DNA from 2 places in the Bacillus sp. PK3-067 genome. Region 2 is predicted to be linked to the other one. Evidence: a T-box and tRNA genes for the amino acid it is inferred to sense, from the RefSeq annotation. Region 2 holds a T-box; the other holds one or more tRNA genes.
What was found. A T-box is a leader RNA that pairs with one kind of tRNA and senses whether it is charged. The one in region 2 lies ahead of alaS (alanine--tRNA ligase), so its partner is inferred to be a tRNA-Ala.
Positions count from the first base shown of each region.

Region 1: it encodes a tRNA-Ala, which carries the amino acid that the T-box ahead of alaS (alanine--tRNA ligase) is inferred to sense. The anticodon was not compared.

Region 1 covers NZ_CP096490.1:155,008-161,313, forward strand. The annotation lists rRNA gene M1D73_RS00885 (23S ribosomal RNA) at 1-193, shown strand, start outside; rRNA gene rrf (5S ribosomal RNA) at 285-400, shown strand; tRNA gene M1D73_RS00895 (tRNA-Asn) at 410-484, shown strand; tRNA gene M1D73_RS00900 (tRNA-Thr) at 489-561, shown strand; tRNA gene M1D73_RS00905 (tRNA-Glu) at 586-660, shown strand; tRNA gene M1D73_RS00910 (tRNA-Val) at 666-741, shown strand; tRNA gene M1D73_RS00915 (tRNA-Tyr) at 759-842, shown strand; tRNA gene M1D73_RS00920 (tRNA-Gln) at 908-982, shown strand; tRNA gene M1D73_RS00925 (tRNA-Lys) at 988-1,060, shown strand; tRNA gene M1D73_RS00930 (tRNA-Gly) at 1,069-1,140, shown strand; tRNA gene M1D73_RS00935 (tRNA-Ala) at 1,151-1,223, shown strand; gene M1D73_RS00940 (glycerate kinase) at 1,341-2,486, shown strand; gene rocF (arginase) at 2,697-3,590, shown strand; gene cdaA (diadenylate cyclase CdaA) at 3,839-4,660, shown strand; gene M1D73_RS00955 (CdaR family protein) at 4,653-6,134, shown strand; gene glmM (phosphoglucosamine mutase) at 6,127-6,306, shown strand, end outside.
Region 2 covers NZ_CP096490.1:4,376,138-4,382,443, forward strand. The annotation lists gene mltG (endolytic transglycosylase MltG) at 1-499, opposite strand, end outside; gene M1D73_RS22540 (DUF1292 domain-containing protein) at 723-1,001, opposite strand; gene ruvX (Holliday junction resolvase RuvX) at 1,014-1,427, opposite strand; gene M1D73_RS22550 (IreB family regulatory phosphoprotein) at 1,431-1,697, opposite strand; gene alaS (alanine--tRNA ligase) at 1,774-4,416, opposite strand; T-box leader at 4,457-4,676, opposite strand; gene M1D73_RS22560 (PH domain-containing protein) at 4,918-5,262, shown strand; gene M1D73_RS22565 (AI-2E family transporter) at 5,307-6,306, opposite strand, start outside.

The sequences.
Region 1 (6,306 bases), 1.2 Mb from region 2:
GGGCATAGCTGGGTAGCTATGTGCGGAAGGGATAAGTGCTGAAAGCATCTAAGCATGAAGCCCCCCTCAAGATGAGATTTCCCATAGCGTAAGCTAGTAAGATCCCTGAAAGATGATCAGGTTGATAGGTTCGAGGTGGAAGCATGGTGACATGTGGAGCTGACGAATACTAATAGATTGAGGACTTAACCATATAATATGTAGCAAATGTTATCTAGTTTTGAAGGAATATATATTAAAATTTCTTCTTGACATTTCGAAAGAAATGTTTATAATGATAAAAGTCTGGTAATGATGGCAGAGAGGTCACACCCGTTCCCATACCGAACACGGAAGTTAAGCTCTCTAGCGCCGATGGTAGTTGGGACCTTGTCCCTGTGAGAGTAGGACGTTGCCAGGCTAATATTATTCCGCAGTAGCTCAGTGGTAGAGCTATCGGCTGTTAACCGATCGGTCGTAGGTTCGAGTCCTACCTGCGGAGCCATTATGCTTCCATAGCTCAGCTGGTAGAGCACTTCCATGGTAAGGAAGAGGTCACCGGTTCAAGCCCGGTTGGAAGCTTGGGAATAGGTTTAAAACTTTTTTGGCCCGTTGGTCAAGTGGTTAAGACACCGCCCTTTCACGGCGGTAACACGGGTTCGAATCCCGTACGGGTCACCACTTTTGGAGGATTAGCTCAGCTGGGAGAGCACCTGCCTTACAAGCAGGGGGTCGGCGGTTCGATCCCGTCATCCTCCACCATATATATTTAAAATGTCGGAGGGGTAGCGAAGTGGCTAAACGCGGCGGACTGTAAATCCGCTCCTTCGGGTTCGGCAGTTCGAATCTGCCCCCCTCCACCATTTTCTTTAAAATAACCTGAGAGGGTTTATTTTTTTGAAAAGATAACCATACTAGTAAATATTAATGGGCTATAGCCAAGCGGTAAGGCAACGGACTTTGACTCCGTCATGCGCTGGTTCGAATCCAGCTAGCCCAGCCATTTACGAGCCATTAGCTCAGTTGGTAGAGCATCTGACTTTTAATCAGAGGGTCGAAGGTTCGAGTCCTTCATGGCTCATCATTTTTGCGGAAGTAGTTCAGTGGTAGAATACAACCTTGCCAAGGTTGGGGTCGCGGGTTCGAATCCCGTCTTCCGCTTAATTAATAAGGGGCCTTAGCTCAGCTGGGAGAGCGCCTGCCTTGCACGCAGGAGGTCAGCGGTTCGATCCCGCTAGGCTCCATCTAAATAAAAAAGCTTACATCATACGATGTAAGCTTTTTTTGTGTTTAAAAAGACAACTTTTATACTTGTCGTTTAAAATGAAGAAAACGTAAAAATAAGGGATGGGGAGATAATTGTGAAAGTTATTATTGCATCTGATTCATATAAAGAAAGCCTAAAAGCTATAGAAGTATGTGGAGCTATTGAAAGAGGTTTTAGAGCAATTTTTCCTAATGCAGAGTATGTGAAAATACCAATTGGAGATGGAGGAGAAGGGACGGTTGAATCACTTGTTGATGCTACAGGGGGGAGAATTATATCAATTAGTGTGACAGGACCGCTTAGAGAAGGTATACAAGCTTTTTATGGCATTTCTAAAGATAAAAAGACAGCGTTTATTGAAATGGCAGCAGCATCAGGATTACAGCACGTTCCAGTTGAAAAGCGCAACCCACTTATTACAACGACAAAAGGAACAGGAGAACTTATATTACATGCGCTAGATCAAGGAGTGGAGTACATAATTTTAGGACTTGGAGGAAGTGCTACAAATGATGGCGGGGCAGGTATGTTAGCGGCTTTAGGAGTAAGGTTTATAAATGGTAAGGGTGAAGTAATAGATCCATCTGGAGGCACATTACACTCGATTGTTACTATTGATTTTTCACGAATGGACCCACGCTTAAAGGGGGTAAAGATAGAAGCGGCATGTGATGTGGATAATCCATTAGTCGGAATGCAGGGAGCATCTTTCGTATTTGGGAGACAAAAGGGTGCAAATATAGAGATGATGAAAGAGCTAGATGAGAATTTACAACATTATGCGAATATGCTTAAACGATATGTATCTTTTGATGTATCTGAAATACCTGGTGCAGGGGCAGCGGGAGGAATGGGAGCGGCTGTTATTTCAGTGTTAAAGGGAGACTTGCGTAGGGGCATTGAAATTGTATTAGATTATACAAATTTCGATAAACATATAGAAGATGCACATCTTATTATAACTGGTGAAGGTAGAATAGATAAACAAACTGCATATGGAAAGGCTCCTGTGGGTGTTGCGGGGCGTGCAAAACGTTTTTCTGTGCCTGTAATTGCTATTGGAGGGTCTGTATCATCTGATTATTCAGCTGTGTACGAGAAAGGAATAGATGCGGTATTTAGTATCACAACGAAACCGATGACACTAGAAGAAGCATATAAAGTAGCAGAAGAAAATATTGAAATGACAACGAAGAATATTGCAACAGTATGGAAAATAGCATCAGAAAAACACTTCTAAATATAGGAGTGTTTTATTATTATTATTTAATAATAGTGATTGCGATTGTTTCATTAAGTTAACTTTATACATAGAATAGTCTTAAAATTTGGTTTTCAACGTGAATATAAGTGAATAAATTGTATATCCATACAGAAAAATGTCGAGTTGAGTCAGACTATATAAAAGATTTAAAATATTTAGTGAAGGCATAAAAGGGGGATACTATCTATGAAAAAAGAAATCTCAGTTATTGGAGTTCCAATGGATTTAGGACAGATGCGTCGTGGAGTTGATATGGGACCGAGCGCGATCCGTTATGCAGGGGTAATTGAAAGAATTGAAGAAATTGGATATGACGTTAAAGATATGGGAGATATATGTATAGAGAGAGAAAAAGAGATAGATGAAAATACAAAATTAAGAAACCTTACACAAGTTGCAACTGTATGTAATGAATTAGCAAGTAAGGTGGATCATATTATAGAAGAAGGTCGTTTTCCACTTGTATTAGGTGGTGACCATAGTATTGCTATCGGTACATTAGCTGGTGTAGCAAAACATTATAAAAACTTAGGCGTTATTTGGTATGATGCACACGGTGATTTAAATACAGAGGAAACTTCACCATCTGGAAATATTCATGGTATGTCACTTGCAGCAAGTTTAGGTTATGGACATTCTTCACTTGTAGATTTATACGGAGCATATCCAAAGGTGAAAAAAGAGAATGTCGTAATTATCGGTGCGCGTGCATTGGATGAAGGAGAAAAAGATTTCATTCGCAATGAAGGTATTAAAGTGTTCTCAATGCATGAAATTGATCGTATGGGGATGACGGCTGTGATGGAAGAAACAATCGCATATTTATCTCATACCGATGGTGTACACTTATCATTAGATTTAGATGGTCTTGATCCTCATGATGCACCAGGTGTTGGAACGCCTGTAATTGGCGGTCTATCTTATCGTGAAAGTCATTTGGCGATGGAAATGTTAGCAGAAGCTGATATTATCACATCTGCTGAATTTGTTGAGGTAAATACGATTTTAGATGAGAGAAATAGAACGGCAACAACAGCAGTTGCTTTAATGGGTTCTTTATTCGGTGAAAAACTAAAATAAATGTAAGAAAAGCAACTGAGAAGTTGCTTTTTTTATTTGAAAATAAGCGTATAATAATGATTTATATTATACTGTACAATAAAAATGTTTGACATCTTACCAATTTGAGCTAAAGGGGGTTGTTTGTAATTGTCGTTTGTTTCATGTATGGTATAATTAACTAGTTGTTGGAAATACATACAGATAGAGCATAAAACAATATTTCAATATATGGATAGAATTGCTCGTAAGTAGGAGGAAGGGATAGCATGCCTTTTGAAGATACGACCATTTTGAAATATCTTAGTACGGCATTAGATATTGCCATTGTATGGTTTATTATATATAAGCTAATTCTTATAATCCGAGGGACGAAAGCTGTTCAACTTTTAAAAGGGATTACAGTTATTATCGTAGTTAAGATGATCAGTATTTTCCTTGAATTGCGTACGCTATCTTGGCTAACTGAACAAGTATTAACGTGGGGATTTTTAGCCGTTATTATTATCTTTCAGCCAGAATTGCGAAGAGCACTTGAGCAGCTAGGGCGCGGGAGTTTATTTTCGCGTGTTGGAACGCATGAGGATGATGAACCTGAAATGGTTGCAACAGCGATAGCAAAAGCAACCGAATATATGGGGAAACGTAGAATTGGTGCATTAATTACTTTGTCAAAAGAGACCGGTATGGGTGATTATGTGGAAACGGGTATTCCGCTTAATGCAAACGTATCATCGGAATTACTTATTAATATTTTTATTCCAAATACACCTCTTCATGACGGAGCGGTAATTATGCAAGGAAGTACAATTAAAGCAGCAGCATGCTATCTTCCATTATCAGAAAGTCCGTTTATTTCTAAAGAATTAGGAACTAGACATCGTGCTGCAATGGGAGTTAGTGAAGTTACTGATAGTATTACAGTAGTTGTGTCTGAAGAAACTGGTCAAATTTCTTTAACGAAAAATGGTAAGTTGCATCGTGATTTGAAGACAGAACAGCTGAAAGATATGTTATTAGCTGAATTTAGTGGAAACGAAAAAACGACTTCTTCGTCTTTATGGAATTGGAGGAGAAAGCGTCATGGATAAGTTAATGGAGAATCATTGGTTTTTAAAAGGGATCTCATTACTATTGGCGTGTATGCTTTTTATGTCAGCGACGTTAACTGAAAAAAATACGACATCAGGTATATTACCTTTTGCAAATGATACGAAAGAAACATTAACTAATTATGCTATTAATCTTAAGTATGATGAGGAGAAATATATTGTAAGTGGTATTCCGGCAGAGGGCGTTAAAGTAAAATTAGAAGGCCCAAAAGCATCAGTTGCTACAGCAAAAGCAAAAAAACAATTTGACATACCGGTTGATTTGCGAGATAGTCCAAAAGGAACTTATGAGATTTCTTTAAAAACGAACGGGCTTCCAGATGATGTGAAAGGAACAGTTCAGCCATCAACAATTAAAGTTACTCTTCATGAAAAGGCGAGAAAATATGTTCATGTAGATCTGAAATTATCAAATGAGGATCAGATGCCAGCGGGGGCTACTCTAGAAAAATCAAGCCTTAAACCGGATACTGTTGAGGTAGTTGGGACGAAAGAAGAAATTGAAAGCATTTCCTCTGCCAAAGCGTATGTTGATTTAAAAGGTGTTAATAAAACTGTTACAAAAACGCCCGAAGTTACATTATACAATAAAGAAGGAAAACGTTTAAATGTAAGAACAAGTCCATCTAAGATTAGTGTAACGTTGAATGTGGCAACGCAAACTACAGCCAATAATACTGAAAAAACTGTTCCTGTAACGTATACGAAGAAGGGGAGTTTAGCAGAAGGATTGGCGGTTACAAATATCAGTGTTGAACCGAGAGAAGTAACGATAGCTGGTCCAAAAGATATTTTGGATAATATACAATCGCTAGAGGGGGTCGAAGTAGATCTTAGTCAATTGACAGAGTCTACAACATTCGATGCCTCTGTTTTATTACCCAAGGGTGTAACAAGTGCAAAACCGAATCAAGTGAAGGTTTCGGTGGGAGTGCAAAAAACAAAACAAACGAAAACAAAAACGATTGATGGTATCCCAATCCAGAAAAATGGACTGTCTAAAGATGTTACTGCTCAGCTACTTTCGCCGCAAGATGGAAAGATAAGTGTTGATATTTCAGGAGAAGCAAGTATAGTAGATAAAATAACAGCTGCTCAAATAACAGCGGTAATTAATCTGCAAAATGTATCCTCAGGGACGAAAGATATTTCCATTCAAGTGAGCGGTCCTGGTAATATTTCAATAGAGCCAAAACAAAAAAGTGCTAAAGTTACTATTGTGAAGAAAGAAAAACCAGATAAAGAAGTACAGGGTAATGGTCAACAACCGGATTCAAATACGGATCAAGAAAATCAAAATGAGAAACCAAAAAATCCTGAACCTGATTCAGAAAAAGAACAGGAAAAGAATCAAAACCAAAATCAAAATCAAGATAAAGATAAAGAAACGAGTCAAGAACCAACAGTAGATAATCAAAAAGAGCAAGAAAAAGGAGCGAATCATAATGGGTAAATATTTTGGTACAGATGGAGTACGCGGAGTTGCAAATAAGGAGTTAACACCTGAATTAGCTTTCAAAATTGGACGTTTTGGTGGTTATGTATTAACAAAAGATACAGATCGTCCAAAAGTAATTATCGGTCGTGATACACGTGTATCTGGTCATATGTTAGAAGGAGCTTTA
Region 2 (6,306 bases):
ATAACTTCGGATACTTTTGCTGCATTTTTTGAATAAATGCTTTATCGTTTAATTGACGCGTAACATCATCTTTATTCCACTTTAGTTCTGTCGCAATCGTTTCTGCAATTTCAGTTACTTGCGCCCCTTCTTTAATCGTCACTTTATAAAGAGCTGGACGATGCACGTTGCCAGATGACATTTGTTCGATAACATCTTCAGCATTCATTGAAGGATTTAATAAATATGTACCTGCTTGTAAACTTTTCGATTTAGCCTTTGTATAAAAACTAAAAACTGTACCGTTTTTTACAGCGCCTTTTTCTTCTAAAATTTCTCCAATTTTACTTGTAGATGATCCTTTCGGAATTTCTACTTCAATCTCTTTTTTATTCCCGCTATCAACTGGTCCTAATGCGGATGAAATATACGCATAGACTGAACCACAAACTAAAAGCAGTGCAATAATCGAAAATAAAAAGATGCGTCTACGCTTCTTTTTCACTTGATTCTCTATCAAAACATTTCCTCCTTACTTAATTGTAGACCGTATGTACACCTTTCTATACAGCACGATGTAAAAACGCAACAAATTCACTTATCTTTTTTAATTGACACTTTATTTTTCTACAATCCGTCTCATTATACTACAAAGACTTACACAGTTTCGACAAAAAATCTTTCATTTTACATATAAATACAAAAAAAGATGGACTGTATGTCGTCCATCTTTTCAGTACTTATTATTCAGCTTCTTGCTCATCAGCTAGAGTGTTGAACATTTCTTGTACCATTTCCCACTCTTCTTCAGATTCGATTGGAAGTAAAGTTCCGCCCTCTTCTTCATTTTGCTCATAAGCCATTGCATCATAAATTTGGTCTCCATCTTCGTCTACTTCACCGATTGGAGAGAAGACTACGTATGATTTTTTGCCAAATTTTTCAGCGTCAAAAGTGAAAATAATTTCACATAAATGTTCGTTACCTTTTTCGTCTACAATTGTAATTTGATTTTCTTCCATTTTGGTCACCTCTTATTTACTATCTAAAAATCCTTGTAAGATTACGACTGCAGCCATCTTATCAATTACTTGCTTTCGCTTCTTACGGCTTACATCGGCTGAAATGAGTAGACGTTCCGCTGCCATTGTTGACAAACGCTCGTCCCACATTACAACGTCTAATTGTAACAGCTCTCGTAGGTTTTCTGCAAATTGTTGGCACGCTTCACCACGTGGGCCAATTGTACCATTCATATTTTTAGGTAAACCTACTACTATTTTGTCCACATTGTACTGCTTTACTAACTCAGAAATACGATCAAAACCAAAGTGACCTCGTTCTTCGTTAATCTTAATTGTTTCTAATCCTTGTGCTGTCCAGCCCATCTCGTCGCTAATTGCAACTCCGACTGTTTTTGTACCTACATCTAAACCTAATATCCGCATAAACTACTCCTCACGATGATGTTTCAAGTAAGACTTCACAAGCTCTTCAATTAACTCATCACGTTCAAGCTTGCGAATGATGCTACGTGCATCTTTATGGCGAGGTATGTATGCTGGGTCTCCACTTAATAAATAACCGACGATTTGGTTAATCGGATTATAGCCTTTTTCTTGAAGTGCATCATACACAGTTAAAAGTACATCATTTACATGGACACTCTGTTTTTCATCTTGAATGCTAAACTTCATTGTTTTATCAAAACCGTCCATTTCAAGCACCTCACTTATATAGTAAGTATAGGGAGAAGAACTTCTCCTCTCCCTACCATTGTACACTACTATCTCTTTATTTTGAAACAGATTTAACGTACTCTTGTACAAATGCTAAAGCTTCTTCGACTTGAGCTGGGTTTTTACCGCCTGCTTGTGCCATATCAGGACGGCCACCACCGCCACCGCCGCAACGAGAAGCTACTTCTTTCACAAGTTTACCAGCATGGTAACCTTGGCTAATTAAGTCTTTCGTTACACCTGCTAGGATGTTTACTTTATCGTCATTAACAGACGCTAATACAACAACTGCTGACTCTAATTTATTTTTCAGATCATCCATCATCGTACGTAAGTTGTTCATATCTGCAACATTTACTTTCGCTGCTAATACATTCACACCATCAACTGTCATTACAGAATCAGTTAAGTTTCCAGCTTCGATATTGCTTAATTTCGTAGCAAGAGATTCATTTTCTTTTTGCAGTTGTTTCACTTCAGCAAATAGACCATCAACTCTTGTTAAAATATCTTTCGGATTTGTTTTCATTTTTCCTGCTGCTTCTTTTAATAAACCTACTTGATCGTTCATTAATTCGTATGCAGACTTACCAGTTACTGCTTCAATACGACGAGTTCCTGCACCAATACCAGACTCAGCAACGATTTTGAAAATACCGATAGAAGCTGTATTATCAACGTGACAACCACCACAAAGCTCTAAGCTGTAATCGCCAACTTGTACAACGCGTACAACATCTCCGTATTTTTCACCGAATAATGCCATTGCGCCCATTTCTTTCGCTTCTTCGATTGCTTTTTGAGAAATCTCAACATCAATACTTTCCCAAATTTTTTCGTTTACCATACGCTCAATTTTTTCTAATTCGTCAGCTTGTACTTGACCGAAGTGAGAGAAGTCAAAACGTAGACGTTCAGAAGTTACAAGAGAACCTGCTTGGTTAACGTGTGTTCCAAGTACGTCTTTTAATGCTTGGTGTAGTAAGTGAGTTGCTGTATGATTTTTTACAACGCTACTACGGTTTTTCGTATCGATAATAGCTTTTACAGCCGCATCTTTCGTTAATGTACCTTCTTCAACAACAACTTTATGCAAGTTTTGGCCGTTTGGTGCTTTTTGTACGTCTTTTACAAGAACTTTCACACCATCTGCAAGAAGGTAACCACGGTCTGCAATTTGTCCACCACTCTCAGCATAGAATGGTGTTACATCAAGAATTAACTGTCCTTCTTCACCAGCTTGTAAGCTGTCTGTGTATTCGCCGTTTTTCACAAGTGCAACAACGTTACTTTCTGTTGCAACTGTACCGTAACCAACGAATTCGCTCGCTACTTTAATTTCTCCAAGGACACCACCTTGAACTTGCATAGAATCAACGTCTTGACGAGCAGCACGTGCACGCTCACGTTGTTTTTCCATTTCATTTTCAAAGCCTTCATGATCAACTGTCATGCCAGCTTCTTCTGCATATTCTTCTGTTAATTCAATTGGGAAACCGTATGTGTCATATAGACGGAACGCATCTACTCCAGAAATAACAGTTGTTTTTTCTTCTTTTGCTTTTGCAATTACTTCAGCTAAAATCGCTTCACCATCATGAAGTGTTTCATGGAAACGCTCTTCTTCGTTCTTCACAACTTTCGCAATGAAATCTTTCTTTTCAAGTACTTCTGGATAGAAGTCTTTCATTACTTCTCCAACAACCGGTACTAATTCAAACATAAATGGACGGTTGATGTTTAATTTCTTCGAATAACGAACAGCGCGGCGTAATAAACGACGTAATACATAACCACGGCCTTCGTTAGATGGAAGAGCACCGTCACCAACAGCGAATGTTACTGTACGGATATGGTCAGCAATTACTTTGAATGCCATATCTTTTTCTAAATCGCCATTACGATATTTTTCACCAGAAATTGTTTCTGTTGCACCAATCATCGGCATGAATAGGTCTGTATCAAAGTTCGTAGGTACATCTTGAACGATAGATGTCATACGCTCTAGACCCATCCCTGTATCAATGTTTTTCTTAGGAAGTGGTGTATATGAACCGTCTGGATTATGGTTAAATTGAGAGAATACAAGGTTCCATACTTCTAAGTAACGCTCGTTTTCTCCGCCTGGATATAATTCTGGGTCACTAAAGTCATTACCGTAAGCTTCTCCGCGGTCATAGAAAATCTCTGTATTCGGTCCACTTGGTCCTTCACCGATATCCCAGAAGTTTTCTTCTAAGCGAATAATACGCTCTTTTGGAACGCCCATTTTCTCATTCCAAATTGTGAATGCTTCTTCATCTTCTGGATGGATTGTAACTGATAGTAATTCTTTATCGAATCCGATCCATTTGTCGCTCGTTAAGAATTCCCAAGCCCATGTAATTGCTTCTTCTTTGAAGTAATCACCAATTGAGAAGTTTCCTAACATTTCAAAGAATGTATGGTGACGAGCTGTTTTCCCTACGTTTTCAATATCGTTTGTACGAATTGATTTTTGAGCATTTGTAATACGTGGATTTTGTGGGATTACACGTCCATCAAAATATTTTTTTAATGTAGCTACACCACTATTAATCCATAAAAGAGATGGATCTTCATGCGGAACTAGTGATGCACTAGGTTCTACTGCATGTCCTTTTTCTTGGAAAAAGTCTAAAAACATTTGACGAATTTGTGCGCCTGTTAGTTGTTTCATTGTATTTTCCTCCTTAAATATAAAAAACTCCCGTCCCTATAAAAGGGACGAGAGTTAACTCGCGATACCACCCTAATTATGAATTGATTACAATAACAATCAATTCATCACCTCATGGTGCCGTAACGTGGCAAGACGGCAGTGATTAGCTGCTCTCAGGATTAGCTTTCTGTTACCCTTCATTTAAAGCTTCTTTCAGCCATATGGAAGCTTCTCTCTATAAATGGACTGTAACGTACTTGTTCCGTCATTGATTTAATGTATTATATGACTAAATATAATAGAATTCTCTTAAGTTTGTCAATGTAGATAATCATTTATATTGTATTAATTGCTTATTAATCATAGGTATTCTACTATTCATTCTTAACAGCCTTTTCATATATTATGCGTTTATTAACAAATCGGAATCTCCTTATAAGAATGATTTATAAAAATTTCTAAATATTACTTTTTTTGCTACAATTAAATTATTGTTAATAAAATAAAGGAGCGATCACAATGACAACCTTACTTAGCAAAGCTAAAAACATATTAGCGACTGACGAAACGATATTATTTTACGCAGCATGTTCATTAGACATATTTATTTATCGTTCCGTCGCAAGGCCAGGATTGCTAATTTTAACGAACAAAAGACTATTCTTTTATGGGCCAGATGTAAGTAAGAATCCAATATTTGAAGAGTACTCTTTCGCAAAAATTTCTAATCTAAAAGAACAAAAGCGTCTTTTCAACAATCAAATTATATTTATGTATGATAACGAATGGAAAAAAATAAAACATATTCAAACAAATGATGTGAGCTCCCTCGTTCAAAAAATACACGAGCAACTTTCTAAATAAATATATGATTAGCCCTCTATTTCTTACATAGAGGGCTTCTATACTTACACATCTTCTTTTTTCAAGAGCGGTCTCACATGAACAATGACAGTGCGAATAACTGCTAAAACCGGAACCGATATTAGCAATCCTACAATCCCAGCTACCTCTCCCCCAACTAGTAAGGCAAGCATAATAATAACGGGATGCATACGAAGTGACTTACCAACGATGTAAGGCGATAAAATGTTACTCTCCACAAATTGCAAAATCGCAATCGTGATCCCCGCCTTAATAAGTAAACTCGTTGATACTGTTGCTGCAATCATTAACGTCGGGATCGCTCCTAAAATAGGACCGAAGTATGGGATTATATCCGTTACCCCAATAATAATGCCAAGCAATAATGGATATTTCATACCGATAAACCAAAAAGAAAGAGCTGATACTCCCCCTAATACTAAACAAACAAATAACTGTCCTCGAATATAGCTTCCAAGTGACTTATCAATTTCTTTCGCAAGCATTTGCCCCGTACCTCGCCATTTACTTGGGACTAGTTTCCAAAAGATATGATAAAACTCACCATAATCTTTTAATATGTAAAATACAATGAACGGTATTAAGAAAATAATGAGCAATGAATCGAGTACACCACGAGCTGTACTCATCACTTTATTTAAAAGCGCTTGAATCTTCGTTTCCACACCCACAAAAAGTTGTTTCACCTTTTCATGAATGAACGAAGGGAAATTCGCTGTTTGTTCTGTAACGCCATCCATCCACGAATCGTACATCTTTGTAAACTGGGGAAATTGTTCATTAATCTCTTGTAACTGTTTAATAACGACTGGTGTTCCTTTATAAATCCCATAACCAATTCCGCCAAAGAAAAGGATATAAATGAGCAAAATGGCAAGTGTACGGGGCATCCCTTCCTTATGAATTTTTTCAATTAAAGGGTGCAATAAATACGCAATAAAACACGCGATAAGAAACGGCGTGATTGCTACTTTAAATACAAAAATAATCGGTGCCCATAGCGGCTTAATTTTTAAAAAGACG